One region of the Massilia sp. PAMC28688 genome, then DNA from elsewhere that is predicted to be linked to it. Evidence: predicted binding sites of a transcription regulator. Region 1 holds the regulator's gene; each other region holds the start of a gene.

Region 1 (7,789 bases):
ACTGTCGGCCAACAAACTGCGCGCCTGGATCAAGGAGCTGGTGGCCATTGAGCGCGCGCCCATCACGCTGTTCTTCGAGTCGTTTGCATTCAAGCTGGGCGTGCCGCTGGACGCGGACTTCGTGTTTGACGTGCGTGCGCTGCCCAATCCCTACTACGACCTCACGCTGCGGCCGCTGACCGGCATGGACGCGCCGGTGATTGCCTTCCTCGACGCGCAGCCCAGCGCCGCCGAATTGCTGGAAGATATCCGCGCCTTTATCGCCAAGTGGCTGCCGTCATTTAAGACCGACAACCGCAGCTATCTGACGGTGGCGGTAGGGTGTACCGGCGGGCAGCATCGCTCGGTGTACATGGCCGAAAGGCTGGCCGCCTACTTCAGCCCGACCGAGCGCGTGGTACTGCGTCATCGCGAACAGAGCTAGTCCGCCCGCCACAGTCCGCAGGGGCCGCCCCCTTGAAGATCAGCCTTGCAAGTGCCGCAGCGGATGCGCGCTGTCCGGCCACACCGGCATGAAAAAGCGCGCCACCATGTCCTCGCTCACCTGCTCCAAAGTCGGCGGATTCCACTTCGGCGCATTGTCCTTGTCAATCACCAGCGCGCGCACGCCTTCCAGCACTTCGCCGTGTTCAAAGTTGTGCCGCACCATGGTGCGTTCCATGCGCAGGCAGCCCGCCACATCGAGGCCGGCACCGCGTACCAGCAGTTCGCGCGTTACGCACATCATCAGCGGTGAACGCTGGCGCATGGCGGCCAGCGCCTTTTGCGCGAAGGCACTGTCGTCGCCTTCGAGCGACAGCATGATGGCGGCGACCGACGGGGCGCCGAAATGGCGGTCGATGTCAGCGCGCGCTGCTGCCAGTTCACTGCTGCCAGACTGTCCAGCAAACGGCGCCGCAAAATTGCTGATCGCCTCGCGCAGCTGCGCCCCTGGCGTGGCGTCGATGAGCGCGCCAAGCGCTGCCATCTGCTCGTGCGGCACGAACAGGTCGGCCAGTCCCACGTACAGCGCATCGGCCGCACCGATGGTCAGCCCCGTCAGCCCCAGGTAGTTGCCCAGCTGCCCCGGCGCACGGGACAGGAAGTAGCTGCCCCCCACATCGGGAAACAGGCCGATGTTCACTTCCGGCATGGCCATCTTGGTTTTTTCAGTCACGATGCGGATGCGGCAATCCGGGCCGCCCTGCGCAATGCCCATGCCGCCCCCCATGACCACGCCATCCATCAAGGCCACGTAAGGCTTGGGATACAAGTGGATCAGGTGGTTGAGTGCGTATTCCTCGGTGAAAAAGTCTTCCAGCAGCGCGCTGCCTCCCATGGGCGTGGCATGACCGCACTCATGGAAAAAGCGGATGTCGCCGCCGGCGCACAGCGCCTTGGGACTGCTGCTGCCGATGACCACCGCATCGATCCCGGCGTCGTCACGCCACGCCTCCAGGATGGCGGTCAGGTCGCGCACCATCTGCAGCGACAGCGAATTGAGGGCCTTCGGGCGGTCGAGGGTGATGATGCCGGTTCGGTCGGCAACGCGATGCAGGACGTATGTGCTCATGGCAGGCAGTAGGAAAGAGAAAAGAGCGCTATTTTACCGCCGCACTGGAGCGCCACCAATTGCTTCCGGCAAGCCGCCCGGGCCCGCACCTGACCAGGGCGCCGGATGCTGACCGCGAACAGCAAAAAGGCGCCCTCGCGGACGCCTTTGGCTGTGGAACCCGGTGCAGTTACACCGCTTCCGGGCTCTGCTCTTCAGGCATGTGCTTGATGGCCTGGTGATTGTGGTCCTGGACCTTGCCCTTGTACTTCATGACCTGGCGGTCGAGCTTGTCGACCAGGCAGTCGATGGCCGCGTACAGGTCGTGGGAGAGGCTTTCCACATAGACAGTTTTGCCGGACAGGCGCAGATTGATTTCGGCCTTCTGGCGCTTTTCTTTTTCAGTGAGATTGTCGACGGTGAGAATCACGGCGATATCGATCACCTGGTCGAAATGGCGCTTTACGCGCTCGAGCTTGGCTTGTACGTATTCACGGATGGCTGGTGTCACTTCGAGATGATGTCCGCTAATTGTGAGATTCATACACACTCCTAAAGATGGTGTCACTTTCAGTTCATGCGCGTGCGCAGAGGAACAAGGCTTACCACCTGGCATTGCCAGGCAATACTGCAATCTACAGACACTTTCGGAGACTGACGGGCGGGATTTTGAGCGCTTCCCGGTATTTGGCAACGGTCCGGCGCGCAATGACCATACCCTGTTCCCCCAGCATGTCCGCAATCTTACTGTCGGATAATGGATTTTTAGGGTCTTCTGCTCCTGTCAATTGCACAATCAGCGCGCGAATCGCCGTCGAGGATGCTTCTCCCCCCGCTTCGGTGGCGACGTGGCTGCCGAAAAAGTACTTCAACTCAAACATGCCGTGCGGGGTCAGCATGTATTTCTGCGTGGTGACACGAGAGATGGTGCTCTCGTGCAGACCAAGTGTATCAGCAATTTCGCGCAGCACAAGTGGGCGCATGGCAACCGCCCCGTGCGAAAAGAAATTGCGCTGGCGCTCAACAATTGCCTCCGAAACACGCAGGATGGTGTCGAAACGCTGGCGCATGTTTTTGATCAGCCACTTCGCTTCCTGCAGCTGCGCGCTCATCTGTCCTTCGCCCTTGCCCTGCTTGAGCAGGCTGGCATACATATTGTTCACCCGCAGGCGCGGCATGACTTCATTGTTGAGCGATACCGACCAGCCGCCCTTGGCCTTGCGCACGATCACGTCCGGCACCACGAAGTCCGACACGTCCGACGCGAACACGGCGCCCGGATGCGGATTGCACTGGCGGATCACGGCCTGCGCCTCGCGCAGGTCTTCGTCATCGCAGTCGAGGGCCTTTTTCAGCTTGTTGAATTCGCGCTGCGCGAACCAGGCCAGGTGCTTGTCGACGATGGCCAGGGCCATGCGCCGCGTGACCAGCGGTACGCCCGGCATGGCCTTGATCTGCAGGCACAGGCACTCCGAGGCCGAACGCGCCCCCACGCCCACCGGGTCAAAGCTTTGCAGCAGCGCCAGCGCGGTCTTCATTTCGTCGAAGTCGATCTCCAGTTCGGCCGGCAGGCGTTCGTGGATCTCTTCCAGCGTTTCGGTCAGGTAGCCATTGTCGTCGAGCGCATCGATGATCAGCTCCACCAGTGCGCGGTCGCGCCCTTCGCTCACCGTTACCCGCATCTGCTCCATCAGGTGCTCGCGCAGCGTGGTCGACGACGCTTCCAGCTGCGGGCGCGAGTCTTCATCGTCCGAGCCCTTGGCACGGGTCTGTTCGCCCCAGTCGGCGTCGCCTTCCGGTCCCTGCGGCGCTTCGCTGTCCGGCGCATCGCCACCCTCCGCTTCGGCCGGCGCCGGTGCATCCTGGGCGCCCGGCTCCGGCGCCGCTTCGCCCGGCGTGGCATTGCTGCCGATGGCGCCGTCGGCCAGCAGGCGTACCGAGTGGTCAAGCGGATCGTCCAGGCGTTCGAGCAGCGGATTGTCGGTCAGCAGCTGCTCCAGTTCCTGGTGCAGCTCCAGCGTGGACAGCTGCAGCAGCCGGATCGACTGCTGCAGCTGCGGCGTGAGCGCCAGGTGCTGCGAGGTGCGTAGTTGAAGTGACTGTTTCATCGCTTACATGCGGAAGTGTTCACCAAGGTAGACGCGCCGTACCGATTCGTCCGCGATGATGTCGTCTGGCCGTCCCGACGCCAGCACCGCACCCTGGTTGATGATGTAGGCGCGGTCGCAGATGCCAAGCGTCTCGCGCACATTGTGGTCGGTGATCAAGACGCCGATGCCGCGCTCTTTCAGGAAGCGCACGATGCGCTGGATCTCGATGACGGCAATCGGGTCGACGCCGGCAAACGGCTCGTCGAGCAGGACAAAGCGCGGGTTGGTCGCCAGCGCGCGCGCGATTTCCACGCGCCGCCGCTCGCCGCCGGAGAGCGACATGGCCTGGCTCTCGCGCAGCTTTTCAATCTGCAGGTCGGCCAGCAGGTTGTCGAGGCGCTCGTTGATCTCGGTCTTGGAGAGCGATTTGCCATCCACCTTTTGCAGTTCGAGCACGGCGCGGATGTTTTCTTCCACTGTCAGGCGCCGGAACACCGAAGCCTCCTGCGGCAGATAGGACAGGCCGAGCGTGGCGCGGCGATGAATCGGCATGGTCGAAATATCGACCCCGCTGATATCGATACTGCCCGCGTCCGACGGCACCAGGCCCACGATCATGTAGAACGAGGTGGTCTTGCCGGCGCCGTTGGGGCCCAGCAGGCCCACGACCTCGCCGCACTCCACCTGCAGCGAGACGTCGCGCACCACCAGCTTTTTGCCATAACTTTTCTGCAGCCCGCGAACGATCAGCGTGCTGCCGCAGCGTTTCGGTTCCATGCTCAGGTCCCCGGCGACTGTGACGGAGCCGGAGCCGGAGCCGGAGCCGGAGCCTGCGCAGGCGTCTCCGTTGCGGCGCGCGGCCGGCGCGGGGCGATGATCAATTGTCCGCGGCCGCCGCCAGGCTTGCTGGCGCCGCTGGCATCATTGCGGGCCGTGAATACCTCGCGCAGACTGTCGTAGGAAATGTATTCGCTCTGGATTTCGTCAGTCAGGCGCGTGCCTTCCAGCTGGCGAATGCGGGCGCCGGAAAACAGCTTGACCAGGGCGCTGCGCTCGTCGTACTCGATGCGCGCCGCCTCCCCTTCCACCCACAGATTGGGGCCACCGTCGCGCTTCTGGCGGAAGGTCGCAGGCTTGCCACCGTTGCTGGTCATGGTGATCTGCATGTAGTCGTCGGCCGTGCGCTTGATGACCACCCGTTCGGCGCGCAGCACCAGCGTGCCCTTGGTCACAATGACGTTCCCGGTCAGGATGGTGGTCTGGTTGACTTCATCGACCACCAGGTCGGTGTAGTCGATCACGGCGGTCTTGCCCGCGTCTGCCTTTTCGGCCGAGGCGGACAGCATGGCCAGCCCCATGACGGCGATTGCGATAATTTTTTTCATGTTCTTGTCAGTCTGTTTGTTTGGTCTTGCCCGATGCTAGCGCGCCGCCGGTGGCGGATACACCATCCTGCCGCGGCCCATCGTGATCTGGCGCGTGGCGTCGTTGGCCTGCATTCCCATGCCGGTAATGGTGGCGCTGCCCATTGTCATCTTGACCTGCTGGTCCGTTTTCATGCGGTCTTCGTCCGGCAGCACTGTCAGCGCCTCGGTCTGCATCTGCATTGCGCGCGTGGTGGCCGATGCCGGACGGCTGATATCGACATTTCCCAGCAGGTCCACCTCGTTGTCCTGGTGCCGGATGCGCGCGCTGTTGGCCCTGGCCGTCATGGGCGGCGCGCCCGGGGTCAGGTTCTTCAGGATCGGCCGCTCGACGATGGACACGTCGCTGTGCGGCCGGTGCGTGAGGCGCTCGCCATGGAACAGGTAGCGCGGCTTGCCGTCAGGAGTCATGCGCACGAAGCTGAATTTTTCGATGATGTAATCCGGCTCGTCGCCCGCATCGGGGTTGAAGCTCACATCCGGCCGGTTCATGACCTGCACCAGCCAGAACGAACCGGCGGCCAGGAACACCCCGGCCGTGATCATCGCCAGCAGCGGCCAGCGGTGGGCTGTGCGCTTGTGTTTATCCATCAGGCGAAATACGGCGCCAGCGCCGCCTCGTACGTACCCTGGGCACGCATCACCATGTCGCACACCTCGCGCACGGCGCCGCGCCCGCCCCCCGCGCGCGTGACGTAATGGGCGCGGTGCTGCACCTCCGGGTGGCCGGTTGGTACGGTGACGGCAAAGCCCACCTGCAGCAGCAGCGGCAGGTCGATCACGTCGTCGCCGATATAGCCGCACTGGTCGGCCGTCAAGCCGGTTGCCTCCAGCAGGCGCGCAAAGGCCACCCGCTTGTCGTGGATGCCCTGGTGCACGTGCTGTATGCCCAGGTCGGCCGCGCGCCGCACCACGATCGGCGAATTGCGGGCACTGATGATGGCGGTCGCCACCCCGCTTTTCTGGAGCAGCTGGATGCCCAGGCCATCGAGCACATTGAAGGTCTTGGTCGCTTCGCCATCCGGGCCGTAGGTAAGGCTGCCGTCGGTCAGTACGCCGTCGACGTCAAAGATCATGACCTTGATGGCCGCAGCGCGGCGCATGTGCGCAAGTTCGGTGCGGGGACGCTCTGCCGCGATGTTGTTCGGGTCAGTCATCAGATCACCTTTGCGCGCGTGAGGTCGTGGATGTGCAGGGCGCCCACCAGGCGATCTTCATCATCGACCACCAGCATCTGGTTGATGCGGTTTTCTTCCATCACGTGCACCGCGTCCACGGCCAGCTGCTCCGGCCGCACGCGGCGCGGATTGGCGTGCATGACGTCGCGAATGACGATCTTGGTGAAGTCCTGGACCCGTTCGATGAGGCGGCGCAGGTCGCCGTCGGTGAACACGCCGATCGGGTGGCCGGCTTCATCGACCACCGCCGTCATGCCCATGCCTTTCTGGGTGATTTCAAGCAGGGCCGTGGCCAGCGGCACGTCGGCCAGCACGCGCGGCACCGCCTCGCCGCTGCGCATCACGTCGCGCACGTGGGTCAGCAGGCGCCGGCCCAGGGCACCACCGGGGTGGGAGCGCGCGAAGTCTTCTTCCTTGAAACCACGCGCGTCCAGCAGAGCCACGGCCAGGGCGTCGCCCAGGGCCAGCGTGACCGTGGTGGAAGCGGTGGGTGCGAGGTTGAGGGGGCAGGCTTCCTTGGCCACCGAAACATCGAGGTGGACGTCGGCCAGCAGCGCCAGCGAGGACTTGGGATTGCCCGTCATGGCGATCAGGGGCGCACCCATGCGCTTGATGATGGGCAGGATCGACATCAGTTCTGCCGTTTCGCCGGAATTGGAAATGGCGATAAAGGCATCCTGCGCCGTGACCATGCCCAGGTCGCCGTGGGCAGCTTCTGCCGGATGGACAAACATGGCCGGGGTACCGGTGGACGCCAGGGTGGCGGCGATCTTGCGCCCGATGTGGCCGGACTTGCCGATGCCCGACACCACCACCCGGCCACCGCAGGCAAGCAGCAGGCCCACAGCCTTGCCCACGCTGTCGTCGCCGAGCAGGCGCCGCTGGAGCGCGTGCATGGCGTCGACTTCGATGTCGAGCGTCTCGCGCGCCATGTCCATGGCCCGTTCGAGCGCTTGCTGGTCAAAACGGTCAAAAGCTTTCAGCATTGTTTTTTCATCGGTTACACTCATGGAAAGCAGTATAAACGAATTGCGAAAGCAAAAAACTTGCCAGACGTAACAAACAACGATTTCCGCGTACGCGGTCCCCACATTACTTCATTGGCAAAGCATGGTGTCAGGTCTCGAACAAACGCTCTTATTGCTGGGCAGCGCAGTGCTGGGCGTAGTCGCTTTCCGCTCTCTCCACCTGCCTCCCATGCTGGGCTACCTGGCCGTCGGCATCCTGATTGGTCCCCACGCGCTGGGGCTGGCCGAAAATAACGACACCACCCACACCCTGGCCGAATTCGGTGTGGTCTTCCTCATGTTTTCAATTGGCCTGGAGTTTTCGCTGGCCCAGCTCATGGCCATGCGGCGCGTGGTGTTCGGCCTGGGGACGGCGCAGGTTGTATTGACAATCGCCTCCACCATGATATTCGGCTGGCTGCTTTCCACCCAGCTGCCGCCGGCCTACCAGGTCAGCTGGCAGGCGGCTTTTGCCCTGGGCGGGGCGCTGGCCATGTCCTCCACCGCCATCGCCGTCAAGATGCTCACCGAGCGGCTGGAACTGGAAAGCGAACATGGG
Region 2 (7,789 bases), 1.9 Mb from region 1:
GCGCGTGATGATGCTGCAGGAAGAAATCTCGGCAAAGCGCCTGCAGGCCAAGGTCGGTCAGAGCATGCGCGTGCTGGTGGACGAAGTGGGCGCGCGTGAAGCCATTGGCCGTTCGTGGGCCGATGCGCCCGAGATCGACGGCGTGGTCCACATCAAGCGCTCGCTGGTGCCGGGCAAGAAGCTGGCGGTGGGCGAATTCGCAGAAGTGAAGATCACCGCCTCCGACGCCCACGACCTGTGGGCCACGGTCGTCTGAGTCATGAAGCCATCGCCGCAAACTAACCTCATTCACGGCGACTACACGCCGCCGGCGGGGTTTGCGGCCTTTCCGGTGCCGATCCATCATGCCTCCACGGTGCTGTTCGAGAGCGTGGCGGCCATGCGCTCGGGCGACTGGAAGGACAAGAGCGGCTACACCTACGGCCTGCACGGCACGCCCACCACCTTTACCCTGGAAGCGAAACTGGCCGCGCTTGAAGACGGCCGTTTCTGTCTGCTCGCACCCAGCGGCCTGGCTGCCATTGCCATGGTTAATTTCGCTTTCCTGAAAAGCGGCGACGACGTGCTCTTGCCGGAGAACGTCTACGCGCCCAACCGTGAACTGGGCCGCTGGCTGAGCAGCGACTTCGGCATCAGCGCGCGCTACTACGACCCCATGATCGGGGCCGGCATCGGGGCCCTGATCCAGCCCAACACGCGCCTGATCTGGACCGAGGCGCCCGGCTCGGTGTCGATGGAAGTGCCGGACCTGCCGGCCATCTGCCAGGCCGCCAGGGAACAAGGCGTGCTGGTGGCGCTGGATAACACCTGGTCGGCGGGCCTGGCCCTGCGCGGATTTGCGCATGGCGTCGATATCATCATGCAGGCCCTGACCAAGTACCAGTCCGGCGGCTCGGACGTGCTGATGGGCGCCGTCATCACGCGCGAGCAGTCCCTCAATGAGCGCCTGGCCATGGCCCACATGCGCCTGGGGATGGGCGTGGGGGCTGACGATGCCTACCTGGTGCTGCGCGGCCTGTCGAGCATGAAGCTGCGCTTCGCCGCCCATGATGCGGCGGCCCGCAGGATCGCCCTGTGGCTCAAGGCGCGCCCGGAAGTGGCGCGCGTGCTGCACCCGGCGCTGCCCGATTGTCCGGGCCACGAGACCTGGAAGCGTGACTTTCATGGCGCCGGCGGCCTGTTCTCGGTGATTTTCGACGCTCGCTACAGCGAGCAGCAGACCGATGCCTTTGTCGACAGTCTGGCGCTGTTTGGCATCGGCTACAGCTGGGGCGGTGCGCACAGCCTGGCCATGCCGTACCGGATCGGCACCATGCGGCGCGGCTGGGAAGGCGCCGGCACGCTGGTGCGTTTCAATATCGGCCTGGAAGAGCCGGACGACCTGATCGCCGACATCGAACAGGCGCTGGCGGTGCTGGCCCCTTAGGGTCGCACATTCCCCTCGGCCCAGGCCACGATGCTGCCCGCATCCATGGCGCCTGGCTGGCGCGCCACTTCGCGCCCGCCCTGGAACAGTGCCAGCGTCGGGATGCTGCGGATGTTGTAGCGCGCGGCGATATCCTGCACGTTTTCCGTATCGACCTTCAGGAGCCGCATGCGCGGTTCGAGCCGCTGCGCCGCCTGGGCAAAGGCCGGCGCCATCATCTTGCAAGGCCCGCACCACACGGCCCAGAAATCGACCAGCACGGGAATGTCATTGCGTTCGATATGCTTGGAAAAGCGCGCGCTGGTCACGTCGATGGGTTTGGACATGAACAGCTCGCGCGTGCACTTGCCGCACACCGGCTGGTCGGCGAGGCGCGCAGGTGCCAGCCGGTTCACGGCGTCGCAATGGGGGCACACAATATGGACAGGGTCGGACATCCGGGTCTCCGCGTAGGTGGTCACGTAAGGTGGAACAACAGCGATATTGTAAGACCGTGGCGGCGTCTGGTGTGTTCCGGTAGCGCGCCTGTCGCTGCTACACTGCCTCGCATGACCAATACCGCTTCCCCCGGCGCCGGCGCGCCGGCCCGCCTGCTGACCGGCTGCGCCGGCTGGACCATCACGCGCGACACCGCGCACGCCTTTGAGACAGATGGCAGCCACCTGGAGCGCTACGCCAGGGTATTTCCGGCGGTGGAGATCAACTCCAGCTTTTACCGGCCGCACCAGGTGCGTACTTACGAGCGCTGGGCGGCCAGCGTCCCTGACGACTTCCGCTTTTCGGTCAAGCTGCCGCGTACGATCACGCACGACGCGCGCCTGGTCGATATCGGCACGCCCCTGGACCAGTTCGCTGCCGAGGCAGGGGCGCTGGGCCACAAGCTGGGGTGCGTGCTGGTGCAACTGCCGCCCAAGCTGGAATTCGATGCCATGGTAGCGGCGCCGTTTTTCGCACGCCTGCAAGACAGTTTTGGCTGCACGATCGCCTGCGAAGCGCGCCATCCGAGCTGGTTCGGTGCGCAGGCGACGGCGCTGCTGACGGAGTGCGCGGTGGTGCGCGTGATTGCCGACCCGGCCAAGGGACAGGACGGGCCCCATGTGCCAACCACCTCCACCATGTATGTGCGCCTGCATGGTTCGCCGCGCATTTATTACTCGTCCTATCCGGACGACTACCTGGCGCAGCTGGCGCGCGATCTGGACGACCATGTGGCAGCCGGCCGCACGGTCTGGCTTATCTTTGACAATACGGCTTCCGGCGCGTCGCTTGCCAATGCGCTGAGCATCGCCTCCCTGTCCGCCGCACACCGCGGCGGCTGACCGGCATCAGCGCCGCCAGCCACCGCGCATGCGGCCGCGGCTCCAGTGGTGCCCGAACACAAATCCCAGGCTCAGGTGCACGGGCGGCCAGTAATAGGCCGGCTCCGGATAGTATGGCCCCGGGCTGTACACGGGGCGGGGCGTGTACACCGCCGGCGGCGGATGGAAGGGAGCAGGATTGTAGGAATACTCCACTGCCTTGCCATCGGGAGAGGTAGCCGCCACACGTGCGGCCGTCCCGGCCGGCACTGGCGTGACCGACACCACGCGCCACTGCCTAGGATCGCGTGGCGCATGACTGGTATGACTGCCGGGCGGTGTGGCAGCACATCCCGCAAGAGCAAGACAGAAAGCGAGCGTCAGTAATTTCATGGCAATTCTCCCGACAGGTTGCAATTGATTGTAGTCCAATTCAAATCCTGGGGCGCCGCCATCGTCGTGGAAAACGTCGAAATTCTTTACACTACATTGTCAGAAAACTATTGGTGTTGACGTATGTCATTGATCTATAAGGGTGTCGCTTGCCTGGCATGATTAATGCTTTATATCCTGCATTGACGCATGCTAGGTTAATTAATACCAATATTTAGGACTTCCCAATGAAATTTGCATCGAAATTTGCCGTTGCTGCCATCGCCGCCTACTCCTTCGCAGGCGTTGCCAACGCTAACGTCGTCATGAACGACTGGGTATTCAACCCAACCGGCACCGGCTTTGCCGCCGGCCAGGTCATCAATGAATACCTCGACATTAACGGCAATGCTTTCATCCAGCTGACCCCAACCAGCGCCTCGACCTTCAACTTCGTCGAGCACGCCGTGTTCAACATCGTCCAGGCTGACAGCAATGGCCAGTACTTCCCGATCAACTACGCTGGCGGCAACATTTCCGCAACGTTTGAAGCTTATGGCACGGGTAACTTCTCCGGCGCCTTCACCTTCACCGGCGGCAAGATCACCATGTACCACAACCCGACCAATGGCCAGTACGGCACCACCGCCGGTATCTACGGCGCCAACCTCGGTACCGTGATTGCCAACTTCGACGTGATCGCCGGCGGCGGCGGCAACGTTGATGGTTCGGGCAGCCCAACCAACAATGGCCAGATCAGTGTTAACGCCCGCGCCAGCACCCCGGGCGGCCTGACGGCAGGTTACTTCTTCCGCGGCAATGGCGCTGACCTGGCCAACGAAGACATCCTGTCGTTTGCATTCACCAACGCCAACACCGTGGGCTCGCCAACCAGCCGTCTGGTGAACGAAGTTGCATGCCAGTACGCAGCTTACGCCGGTCCTGGCTGCGCTGGCGGTACTTACCGTAACGTTGCAGGTAGCCACTTCTTTGTAAGCAACAACGGTCAGTTCAAGCTGGCATCGGAAGTACCAGAGCCAGGTTCGCTGGCACTGCTGGGCCTGGCCATGCTGGGCGCAGGCGTAGTCAGCCGCAAGCGCAAGCAAGCTTAAGTTTCAAAGCTGGTACAGAGAAGGGCGCTGCGGCGCCCTTTTTTAACGTCCGCATATTCATGTGATTGGTCAGAAAGCTGCATCATGTTTATCCTGCGCGCCGCCCGTCTTGCGGAAAAAGACGCCATGAACGCCCTGATCCGCAGGTCCGGCACCGGCCTGGCGGCAGGCTTCTACACCGAGGAGCAGGCCCGGGCCATCACGCGCGAAATCTTCGGCGTTGACAGTGCGCTGGTGGCCGATGGCACCTACTTTGTCATTGAAGACGAGGGCGTGATGGTGGCCTGCGGCGGCTGGAGCCGGCGCGCCACCGATTTCGGCGGCGACCATGCCAAGAGCGGCAATGACCGGCTGCTCGATCCGGCCAGCGAGCCGGCGCGCATCCGGGCTTTTTTTGTCGACCCTGCCATGGCCCGCAAAGGGCTCGGTTCCATGCTGCTCGAACACTGCACGCAAATGGCGCGCCAGGCCGGGTTCACGTCTCTGGAACTGGTGTCGACCATGCCCGGCGAGCCACTCTACATCCGGCATGGCTTCAGTGCGCTCGAACGGATTAGCTTGCCGCTGTCGGGCGGGGTGGTGGTGGCGCTCACCCGCATGGGCAAGCGCATCGGCTAAGCCGTCAGGCCAGCACCGCCAGCAGGCCATCGAGGCCACTGAAATTGAGGGCCACCGATGCCTGCGCCCGCACCACCGGCTTGGCCCGGAAGGCTACCGACAGGCCGGCAATGCCCATCATTTTCAGGTCGTTGGCGCCGTCGCCCATGACGATGGCCTGGCGCGGGCTGATCCCCATCTCGTGACACACGCGTTCCACCGTGGCCTGCTTTTCCTCGGCATTGACAATGGTGCCTGCCACCTGGCCGGTCAGCTTGCCGTCCACGACTTCGAGCGTATTGGCGTGACTGTAGTCGATGCCCAGACGTTCGCGCAAGCGGTCGGTAAAGTAGGTGAACCCGCCCGAGACCAGCAGCGTTTTCAGCCCGGCAGCCTTGACCGCGGCCAGCATTGCCTCGCCACCCATGGAAATGGCCAGCCGCTCGGTGTAGACGCGCTCCAGCGCACTGGCGTCGAGTCCCTTGAGCAGGGCCACGCGCCGGCGCAGGCTTCCGGAAAAATCAAGTTCGCCGCGCATGGCCGCCTCGGTGATTTCCGAGACCTGGGCTTTCAGGCCCTGCATGTCGGCGATTTCGTCAATGCACTCAATGGTGATGAGGGTCGAGTCCATGTCCATGGCGACCAGGCGAAAGTCTGCCAGGCTGCGTCCCGGTGTAATGAACGTGGCGTCCAGCCGCGCCGATTCCGCCGCCAGGAACAGTGTGCGGTGCAGGGCCTCCGAATAGGCCACGTTTTCGCAGCGTACTGCGTGCTCGCCGATGCCGACCACCCGTTCAGGCGCCGCCAGTGCGGCGATCCGTGCCAACAGCTCAGGTGTCGCGTCAGGACCCTGCAAGACCAGGTTCATATTCATGTTCAATGGGCCGGCCGTCATGCCAGCAGTTGTTTGATGGTTTGCTTTACCTGCAGCACGCGCGATGCCAGGTCCGGCATGCTGGCGGTGATCTTGAGCTTGTCCTGGCCGGCCAGCTTGATATGGCGGCTTTTCTGGATCAGCGTGATGATGCGCATGGAATCGATGGGCGGATTGACCATGAATTGCAGGTTGGCCGCCTCGCTGTGGGCGTCGATCTTGATGATGCCCACTGCCTTGGCCGCCACCCGCAGGCGGTGCGTTTCAATCAGGGCCTGCACCGGGTCCGGCAGCTTGCCGAAGCGGTCGATCAGCTCTTCCTGCATGTCGTCGATCTTGTCCTGGGTGGCGCAGTTGGCCATGCGCTTGTAGATGGACAGGCGCTCATGCACGTCGCCGCAGAAGTCGGCCGGCAGCAGGGCCGGCACGTGCAGGTTGATTTCGGTGGTCGTGGCCAGCGGCGCGGCAAGGTCGGGCTCCTTGCCCGCCTTGAGCGAACGCACCGCTTCATTGAGCATGTCGGAATAGAGCTGAAAGCCCACTTCCAGCATTTCGCCGGACTGATTCTCGCCCAGTACTTCGCCGGCACCGCGGATCTCCAGGTCGTGCATGGCCAGGAAAAAGCCGCTGCCCAGTTCTTCCATCTGCTGGATCGCATCGAGCCGGCGCTGCGCCTGCTTGGACAGGCCGGTCACATCGTTGACCAGTAAATAGGCGTACGCCTGGTGGTGCGAGCGTCCCACCCGGCCGCGCAGCTGGTGCAGCTGCGCCAGGCCGAACTTGTCGGCGCGGTGCATGATGATGGTGTTCGCGGTCGGCACGTCGATGCCGGTCTCGATAATGGTGGTGCACAGCAGGATGTTGAAGCGCTGCGCCACGAAGTCGCGCATCACCTTTTCGAGGTCGCGCTCGTGCATCTGGCCGTGGGCCACGCCGATACGCGCCTCCGGCAGCAGTTCGCTGAGCATGGCGAAGCGGTTCTGGATGGTTTCCACTTCGTTGTGCAGGAAATAGATCTGGCCGCCGCGCTTGAGTTCGCGCAGGCAGGCTTCGCGGATGACGGAGCCATCCTCGCTGCGCACGAAGGTCTTGATCGCCAGGCGCTTCTGCGGCGCCGTGGCAATGATCGAAAAGTCGCGCAGGCCTTCGAGCGCCATGCCGAGGGTGCGCGGGATGGGGGTGGCGGTGAGCGTGAGCACATCGACCTCGGCGCGCAGGGCCTTGAGCGCTTCCTTCTGGCGCACGCCGAAGCGGTGTTCCTCGTCGATGATGACCAGGCCAAGGCGGGTGAACTGCACGTCGGGCGAGAGCAGCTTGTGGGTACCGATCACGATATCAAGCGTGCCGTCGGCCATGCCCTTGATGGCGGTGTTGATCTCCTTGCCGGTCCTGAAACGCGACAGTTCGGCAATGCGCACCGGCCAGTCGGCAAAGCGGTCGGCAAAGGTCTGGGCATGCTGCTCGGCCAGCAGCGTGGTGGGGGCCAGGATGGCGACCTGCTTGCCGCCCATGACGGCAATGAACGCGGCGCGCAGGGCCACTTCGGTCTTGCCAAAGCCCACATCGCCGCACACCAGCCGGTCCATCGGCTTGCCCGAGGTCATATCCTTGATGACGTTGTTGATGGCCTCGGCCTGGTCGGGTGTTTCTTCAAACCCGAAGCTGTCCGCGAAATTCTGGTAGTCGTGGGCCGAGTATTCAAAGCTGTGGCCCTTGCGCAGCGCGCGCCGGGCGTACAGGTTGAGCAGTTCGGCGGCGGTGTCGCGCACCTGTTCGGCCGCCTTGCGCTTGGCTTTTTCCCACTGGCCCGAGCCCAGGCTGTGCAGCGGCGCATCCTCGGGCGAGGCGCCGGAATAGCGCGAGATGACGTGCAGCTGCGAGACCGGCACATACAGCTTGGTGTCCTTGGCATACTCCAGGTGCAGAAATTCCGTTTCGCCTTCGCCCAGGTCCATGCTGATCAGGCCCATGTAGCGCCCGATGCCATGATTGATGTGCACCACCGGGTCGCCGATCTTGAGCTCGGACAGGTCGCGCACCATCGACTCGACCTGGGTGACGCCTTCCTGCTTCTTTTTTCCGGCGCGCCGTCCCGAGCCTGCATACAGCT
Region 3 (7,789 bases), 240 kb from region 1:
ATTGCCGAAGCCGTCACCCACGAGGTAGGCCACAACCTGGGCCTGTCGCACGACGGTACCGGCAGCACCGGCTACTACACCGGGCACGGCACGGGCGTGACCGGCTGGGCGCCGATCATGGGCGTGGGTTACTCGCGTGAACTGGTCCAGTTCAGCAAGGGCGAGTACCTCAATGCCAACAACAAGGAAGACGACTTCCTGGTCATGCAAAACAATGGCGTCGTGTTCGCTGCCGACGACTTCGGTAACACCATTGCCACCGCCACCGTGCTCGCGGCAACGCCGGCCAATGGCGTCAACAGCTACAGCATCCGCGGCCTGGTGGAAACCCCGTCCGACATGGACTTCTTCAAGTTCTCGGCCGGCGCCGGCACCTTGACCGTCAACGCCACGCCGTTTGAACGTTCGCCCAACCTCGACATCCTGATGCAGGTACGCGATGGCAACGGCACCGTCATCGCCCAGGCCAATCCCCTGGACGCGCTCAACGGCACCATTTCCATGCAGCTGCCCGCAGCCGGCAACTACTACCTGAGCATCCAGGGCACCGGCAAGGGTGATCCGCTGGGCACCGGCTACAGCGTCTATGGCAGCATCGGCCGCTACTCGGTATCGATGTCGGCGCCGGTCACGGCCGGCATGCCGGTCGCATCGATCAGCACCAGCGCCACGTCCGGCCCGGCACCGTTGCTGGTGTCATTCTCGGGCGCCGCGTCGAGCGATCCGTCTGGCACCCTGCAGTCGTATGAATGGAACTTTGGCGACGGCAGCGCGCCGGTTGCCGGCGCTACCGCCAGCCACAGCTACGCCGCCGCCGGCAGTTACAGCGCCACGCTCAAGGTCACCAATGCCAGCGGCATGACCGATACCCGCGCCGTGACCATTACCGCCACCTCCGTCCAGCCGCGGGTATATGTCGACGCCATCACCCTGACCACCGTCGCCACCAGGAACGGCAACTATGCCCAGGCCAAGATCACGGTCAAGGACACGGCAGGGCGCGCCATCCAGGGCGCCACCGTCACCGGCAACTGGAGCGGCATTGTCAGCAGCACCAAGAGCGCCGGCACCAATACTGCCGGCATTGCGACCGTCAATTCGCCCCTGAGCAAGGTGTCCGGCACCTACCAGTACGCCGTCACCGGCATTGCTGCCCCCGGATTTGCCTACGATGCCGCACTGAACAAGATGACGAGCAACGCCATCACCCGCTAAGCGGCAGCTGTGCGCAAAAAGCCGTGCCGGCATCATGCCTGGCACGGCTTTTTGCATGACAGGTGCGGTTTCCGCCTCAGGGCGAGGGCGGGGCGCGCTCGGCCGCCCTGGCCATCTGCACCTGCAACTGGTACTTCATGACCAGCAAGCCCGGTGACGGCGCTCGTGTGGCAAGCTGCCAGAGGATGCCCAGGGCGGCGGCACTGATGCCCACCATGGCAAGCAGGCGACCGCCGGCGCTGCGGCCAAAGGTCAGCAGGGAAAACGCCAGGCCCAGGACCAGGCCCGCCACCAGGCCGCCGATATGGGCTGCATTGTCAATCCCGATGCCGGTATTGAGAAAGCCGATGACCAGGTTGATGGCAATGGTCTGGATCAGGGGACCCTTCATGCCGATGGCATGGGCGTCGAGCTGGCCGCGCCCGGGCGACAGGATGCGGCCCAGGAATGCGCCGCTGATGCCCATCAGCGCGCCGGAGGCGCCGGCCGCCACGCTCACTTCCTGGCTGGCGCTGAACCACATGGCACTGGCCAGGCTGCCGAACAGGCCGGACAACAGGTAGATGAGCAGGAAGCGCAGCTTGCCGAAGGCGCGCTCCACGAAAGGGCCGAGCACCAGCAGCATGTACATATTGAGGGCGATATGGATCAGCCCGATGTGCAGGAACATGCTCGACAGCAGGCGCCATGGCGCGTCGGTGAGCGTGAGCGGCGCCACGTTGGCGCCCCAGGCAATCATCTGCAGCACCTGCGGACTCATCCAGTGCACGCCGCTGCCAAGCTGCACCAGGTAGACCAGGATACTGATGGCCGCCAGCAGCATGACGACCGGGGTGATGCGGGACGGCGCGGCCGGCGCGCCGCTGTCTGCTGTCGAGGAAGTAGTCATGGCAGCCAATTGTTATATTTACAATGCTGCAATAATAGCATCTGCGCGGCGGAGCGCCGGCGCGACACCGTGCAGTGCGCTGCTTACACCTTCTGGCTGGCCAGGCTTTCCTCCAGCTGCTGCACGCGCAGTTCCAGCGCCTCGAGCCGGGCGCGGGTCTTGGCCAATACCTGGTTCTGGATATCGAATTCTTCGCGCGTGACCAGGTCCAGCTTGGAAAATCCCTGGGTCATCATTGCCTTGACGTTCTTTTCAATGTCCTTGGCGGGCGAACTCTCGATGGCCTGGTTGATCTTGCCCTGCAAGTCGTTAAAAAAGCTGTTCATGTCCATGTGCTCTCCTGGTGAATCCGTGATGCACCGTCGTGGTGCTGGCAGTGCATCGCATTGGTGCGATTGTCGCGCCGGCATGTGCCGGAGCGTCATTCGCCACGCTGTTCTGCAGTTTATTAAAGGCAAGATGGGTAGGCACCGTGAAAAAATCAAGGGCGCGCCCCCGCATTTTACGCTGGCACGACTCCTGCTACTGTCCCCGTAGACGACCTTGTTTCACCTGATTTTAATCCGCAACCGTGCCACACGTTCAAAACAATAGGGGAACCGCCATGAAAAACCTGACCAACCAGTTCACGCTTGCCGCCTCGCTGGCGCTGGTAGTGGCCGCTTTCGCGCCACTGGCCCACGCTGCCGATGACGCGCCCGAGCACGCCGTGAGCTACAACGCTGCCGTCACCAGCGACTACCGCTACCGCGGCCTGTCGCAAACGCGCCTGCAGCCGGCCTTGCAGGGCGGGGCCGACTATACCCACAGCCCCAGCGGCTTTTACCTCGGCGCCTGGGCGTCCACCATCAAATGGACCAAGGACCTGGGGGGCGATGGCAGCGTGGAAATTGACCTGTACGGCGGCAAGCGCGGCGAGCTCAGCCCGGGCGTAAGCTATGACGTGGGCGGCCTGTACTACGCCTATCCGTCCAACGACCTCAATCCCGATGCCGACACCTTTGAACTCTATGCCCAGCTCGGCTATGGCCCGGCCACCCTCAAGTACTCGCACTCGACCACCAACCTGTTCGGCACCGCCGACAGCAAGGGCAGCGGCTACGTGGACCTGAGCGTGAACCAGGAAATCGCCCCCGGCCTGGTGCTGAACCTGCACGCCGGCCGCCAGATGGTCAAGAACAATGGCGCCTTCAGCTACAACGATTACAAGATCGGCGTCACCAAAGACCTGGGCTTCGCTTCCCTGGCGCTGGCGGTGGTGGGCACCAGCACCGACCTGTATCTGAGCCCGGTCAACGGCAAGAACCTGGGCCGTACCGGCGCCGTTGTCACCCTGTCGAAAACCTTCTGAGAGAACGCCATGAAAATGATTACCGCCATTATCAAGCCCTTCAAGCTGGACGAAGTGCGGGAAGCCCTGTCGGCCATCAATGTGCAGGGCATCACCGTGACCGAAGTGAAGGGCTTCGGACGCCAGAAGGGCCACACCGAGCTGTACCGCGGCGCCGAGTACGTGGTCGATTTCCTGCCCAAGACCAAGATCGAAGCGGCGGTCGACGACGCCATCGTCGAGCAGGTGATCGAAGCGATCGAACTGGCAGGACGCACCGGCAAGATCGGTGACGGCAAGATTTTCGTCTATAACCTCGAACAGGTCGTGCGTATCCGGACCGGCGAGACCGGCAACGAAGCACTTTAAGGAACTGATCATGAAAAACACACTGCTCAAATGGCTCGGTGCGGCCGCCTTGCTGGCCGCCGTTGGCGGCGCCCTGCCGGCGCTGGCCCAGGACGCCTCGCCGGCCGCAGCACCGGCGATCTCGGCACCGGCAGCTGACGCTGCCGGCGTACCGGACGGGGCAGCGGCCGAGGCAGCTGCCGCCGCGCTGCCGGTGGCCGCTGCCGAAGCTCCGGCCGCCGCGCCTGCCCCCGTGCCCCACAAGGGCGACACCACCTGGATGTTCATAGCCACCATCCTCGTCATCATCATGACCATTCCCGGCCTGGCCCTGTTTTACGGCGGCCTGGTGCGCAGCAAGAACATGCTGTCGGTGCTGATGCAGGTATTTACCGTGTTTGCCCTCGTCATCGTGCTGTGGTGCGTGTACGGCTATTCGCTCGCCTTCACCGCCGGCAATGCCTTCATTGGTGGCTTTGACCGCCTCGCACTGGGCGGCATCTGGGATCCCGTGGCCGGCACCTTTGCCTATGCCGCCACCTTCAGCAAGGGCGTCGTCATTCCCGAGTTTGTCTTTGTCGCCTTCCAGGGCACCTTTGCCGCCATCACGTGCGCGCTGATCGTGGGCGCCTTTGCCGAGCGTATCAAGTTCGCTGCCGTGCTCGCTTTTGTGGTGCTGTGGTTCACCTTCAGCTACCTGCCGGTGGCCCACATGGTCTGGTTCTGGACCGGTCCCGACATGATCACCGACGCCGCCACCCTCGCCTCAGAAGGCGCCAAGGCCGGCTACCTGTTCCAGCACGGCGCGCTTGATTTTGCCGGCGGTACCGTGGTCCACATCAACGCTGCCATTGCCGGCCTGGTGGGCGCCATCATGATCGGCAAACGCGTGGGCTATGGCCGTGAATCGATGGCCCCGCATTCGCTGACCATGACCATGATCGGCGCCTCCCTGCTGTGGGCCGGTTGGTTCGGCTTCAATGCCGGCTCGGCGCTGGAAGCGGGCGACATTGCCGCCCTGGCCTTCATCAACACCCTGCTGGCCACTGCCGCCGCCACCCTGTCCTGGATCCTGGGCGAGTGGGTCACCAAGGGCAAGCCATCGATGCTGGGCGCCGCCTCCGGCGCCGTGGCCGGCCTGGTCGCCATCACCCCGGCGGCCGGCTTTGTCGGCCCCATGGGCGGCCTGGTCATCGGTCTGCTCTCCGGCATTGTCTGCCTGTGGGGCGTGAATGGCTTGAAGCGCCTGATCGGTGCCGACGACGCGCTCGACGTGTTTGGCGTGCACGGCGTGGGCGGCATCCTCGGCGCCCTGCTGACCGGCGTGTTCGCCGCACCGTCGCTGGGCGGCCAGGGCATTTTCGACTACGTTGCCAACAAGGCATCGGCCGACTACTCGATTGGCGGCCAGGTCATCACCCAGCTGACCGCCGTCGGCGTCACCGTGCTGTGGTCGGCTGTGGTGGCCTTCGTTGCCTACAAGCTGGTCGACCTGGTCATCGGCCTGCGGGTACCGGAAGAAGAAGAACGGGAAGGCCTCGACATCACCAGCCACGGCGAATCGGCCTACCACGCCTGAATTTGCCGTCCCCGGCCCGCATTGCGCGGGTCAAACAGGCGCCTGCGGGCGCCTTTTTGCATTCTGCGTCCCGAATCGCTTTAAAATGCCGGTTCCGCCCCGATGTAGCTGTTCACGATCATCAAGAAGCCTTAAGGACGTCAATTCATGGTTCCGCACCTCGCCACGGCCCTCACCGGCCCGCTCCTCGACCTCGAGAAAAAGATTCTCGCAGCTACCCCCGCCATCGAGCGCTGGTTCCGGATGGAGTGGCAGGAGCATACGCCGCCGTTCTACTGCTCGGTGGACTTGCGCAATGCCGGCTACAAGCTGGCGCCGGTCGACACCAACCTGTTCCCTGGCGGCTTTAACAACCTGGCCACCGAGATGCTGCCGCTGGCCGTGCAGGCCGCCATGGCCGCCATCGACAAGTATTGCCCGGACGCGCGCAACCTGCTGCTGGTACCCGAAGCGCACACGCGCAACCCGCATTACCTGCAAAACGTGGCGCGCCTGATGCAGATTTTCCGCCAGACCGGCCTGCACGTGCGCCTGGGCTCCATGTCGCCGGAAATCACCCAGCCCACGCCGCTGGCGCTGCCAGACGGCAACATGCTGGTCATCGAGCCGATGGTGAGATCAAGCAATGGGCGCCGCATCGGCCTGGTCGACTTCGACCCCTGCACCATCTTGCTCAATAACGACCTGTCGGCCGGCATTCCATCGCTGCTGGAAAACGTGCATGAACAGTCGCTGCTGCCGCCGGCCCACGCCGGCTGGGCCCTGCGGCGCAAGAGCAACCACCTGGCAGCCTACGACGAAGTGGCGAAAAAGTTCGGCAAGCTGATCGATGTCGACCCGTGGATGGTCAATCCTTTCCACGCCAAGTGCGGCCAGATCAACATGCAGGAAGATAACGGTTCCGAGTGCCTGGCCGACAATGTCACCATGCTGCTGGCCAAGATCCGCAAGAAATACAAGGAATACGGTATCAAGGAAAAGCCCTTCGTCATCGTCAAGCCGGACGCCGGCACCTACGGCATGGGCATCATGACGGTCAAGGATGCCAACGACGTGCGCGACCTGTCGCAGCGCCAGCGCAGCAAGATGTCGGTCATCAAGGATGGCGTGGAAGTGACCGACCTGATCATCCAGGAAGGCGTGCCCACCTTTGAAAACGTCAACGATGCCGTGGCCGAACCGGTGGTCTACATGATCGACCGCTACGTGGTGGGCGGCTTTTACCGCATCCACGCCGAGCGCGGGGTGGACCAGAACCTGAATGCGCCCGGTTCCCAGTACGTGCCGCTGGCCTTTGCCCAGCAGCACGCTGTCCCCGACCTCAAGGCCAAGCCCGGCACCGCCGCGCCGAACCGCTTCTATGTGTACGGGGTGGTGGCGCGCCTCGGACTGCTGGCTGCCTCGCTGGAACTGGAACGCACCGATCCGAATCCGGAAGTGTATTGACCACCACCCGCGGCGCCAGGGGAGGGGGGCGGCCCCCCTCGCCGCGGCCATATCAAGCCAACATTGCTGTTTCCGGATAAAATCAGGGCATTACCCTGACTGGAAACGTCCATGAAAATCGCTTTCCTTGCCGATCCGCTGGCAGGCTTCAAAACGTACAAGGATTCCACCTTCGCCATGATGCGCGAAGCGGCCCGCCGCGGGCACGAAGTCCATGCGTTCGAGCAGGGCGACATGGCGCTGGAAGGGGGCGAGGTATCGGCCCATATCGCCCACCTGACGCTGACCGGTAATCCGGACAAGTGGTACGTGGCCACGCCCAAGGTGGCGCGCCGCCTGTCCGACTTCGACGCCGTCCTGCAGCGCAAGGACCCGCCCTTCGACATGGAGTACGTGTACGCGACCTACCTGCTGGAACTGGCGCAGCGCGCCGGCGCGCGCGTTTTCAACAAGCCCTCGGCCATCCGCGACCACAACGAAAAGCTCGCCATTGCCCAGTTTTCCGAATACACCTCGCCCACCCTGGTCGCGTCCGACCCGGCGCGCCTGCGCGCCTTCCACGCCCAGCATGGCGACGTCATTTTCAAGCCGCTCGACGGCATGGGCGGGGCCGGCATCTTCCGCATCAAGGCCGACGGCATGAACCTCGGTTCCGTCATCGAGACCTTGAGCTGCAATGGCACGCGCACCATCATGGCCCAGCGCTACATTCCCGAAATCGTCAGCGGCGACAAGCGCATCCTCGTCATCAACGGCAAGCCGGTCCCCTTTTCGCTGGCGCGCATCCCGCAAGGCGACGAAATTCGCGGCAACCTGGCCGCCGGTGGCGTCGGCGTGGCCCAGCCGCTGACGGCGCGCGACCGCCACATCGCCGAAGCGATCGGCCCCGTCCTGGCCGCGCGCGGCCTGCTGCTGGTGGGGCTGGACGTGATCGGCGAATGCCTGACCGAAGTGAACGTGACCAGTCCCACGTGCTTCCAGG

Evidence for each region. Region 1 encodes sigma-54, which starts transcription at its own class of promoters, with help from an activator protein. Its sites were predicted from a motif close to TGGCANGNAANCTGCTTT; they were not measured.
Region 2: a site for sigma-54 is predicted at 3,272-3,289, ahead of pepA (flocculation-associated PEP-CTERM protein PepA). Genes of this name have one in related genera too.
Region 3: a site for sigma-54 is predicted at 2,613-2,630, ahead of KY495_RS04970 (TorF family putative porin). Genes of this name have one in related genera too.

Annotation. Positions count from the first base shown of each region.
Region 1 covers NZ_CP080378.1:1,359,928-1,367,716, forward strand. Annotated here, with positions in the region: gene rapZ (RNase adapter RapZ) at 1-424, shown strand, start outside; gene KY495_RS06045 (enoyl-CoA hydratase/isomerase family protein) at 464-1,552, opposite strand; gene hpf (ribosome hibernation-promoting factor, HPF/YfiA family) at 1,722-2,075, opposite strand; gene KY495_RS06055 (RNA polymerase factor sigma-54) at 2,167-3,639, opposite strand; gene lptB (LPS export ABC transporter ATP-binding protein) at 3,643-4,398, opposite strand; gene lptA (lipopolysaccharide transport periplasmic protein LptA) at 4,401-5,006, opposite strand; gene lptC (LPS export ABC transporter periplasmic protein LptC) at 5,043-5,636, opposite strand; gene KY495_RS06075 (HAD family hydrolase) at 5,636-6,148, opposite strand; gene KY495_RS06080 (SIS domain-containing protein) at 6,202-7,233, opposite strand; gene KY495_RS06085 (monovalent cation:proton antiporter family protein) at 7,334-7,789, shown strand, end outside.
Region 2 covers NZ_CP080378.1:4,914,266-4,922,054, reverse strand. Annotated here, with positions in the region: gene rimO (30S ribosomal protein S12 methylthiotransferase RimO) at 1-256, shown strand, start outside; gene KY495_RS21900 (cystathionine beta-lyase) at 260-1,426, shown strand; gene trxC (thioredoxin TrxC) at 1,423-1,863, opposite strand; gene KY495_RS21890 (DUF72 domain-containing protein) at 1,975-2,745, shown strand; gene KY495_RS21885 (DUF3300 domain-containing protein) at 2,752-3,117, opposite strand; gene pepA (flocculation-associated PEP-CTERM protein PepA) at 3,345-4,208, shown strand; gene KY495_RS21875 (GNAT family N-acetyltransferase) at 4,293-4,826, shown strand; gene serB (phosphoserine phosphatase SerB) at 4,831-5,673, opposite strand; gene mfd (transcription-repair coupling factor) at 5,697-7,789, opposite strand, start outside.
Region 3 covers NZ_CP080378.1:1,118,221-1,126,009, reverse strand. Annotated here, with positions in the region: gene KY495_RS04985 (PKD domain-containing protein) at 1-1,215, shown strand, start outside; gene KY495_RS04980 (rhomboid family intramembrane serine protease) at 1,292-2,104, opposite strand; gene KY495_RS04975 (accessory factor UbiK family protein) at 2,188-2,436, opposite strand; gene KY495_RS04970 (TorF family putative porin) at 2,709-3,455, shown strand; gene KY495_RS04965 (P-II family nitrogen regulator) at 3,465-3,803, shown strand; gene KY495_RS04960 (ammonium transporter) at 3,814-5,361, shown strand; gene gshA (glutamate--cysteine ligase) at 5,509-6,807, shown strand; gene gshB (glutathione synthase) at 6,919-7,789, shown strand, end outside.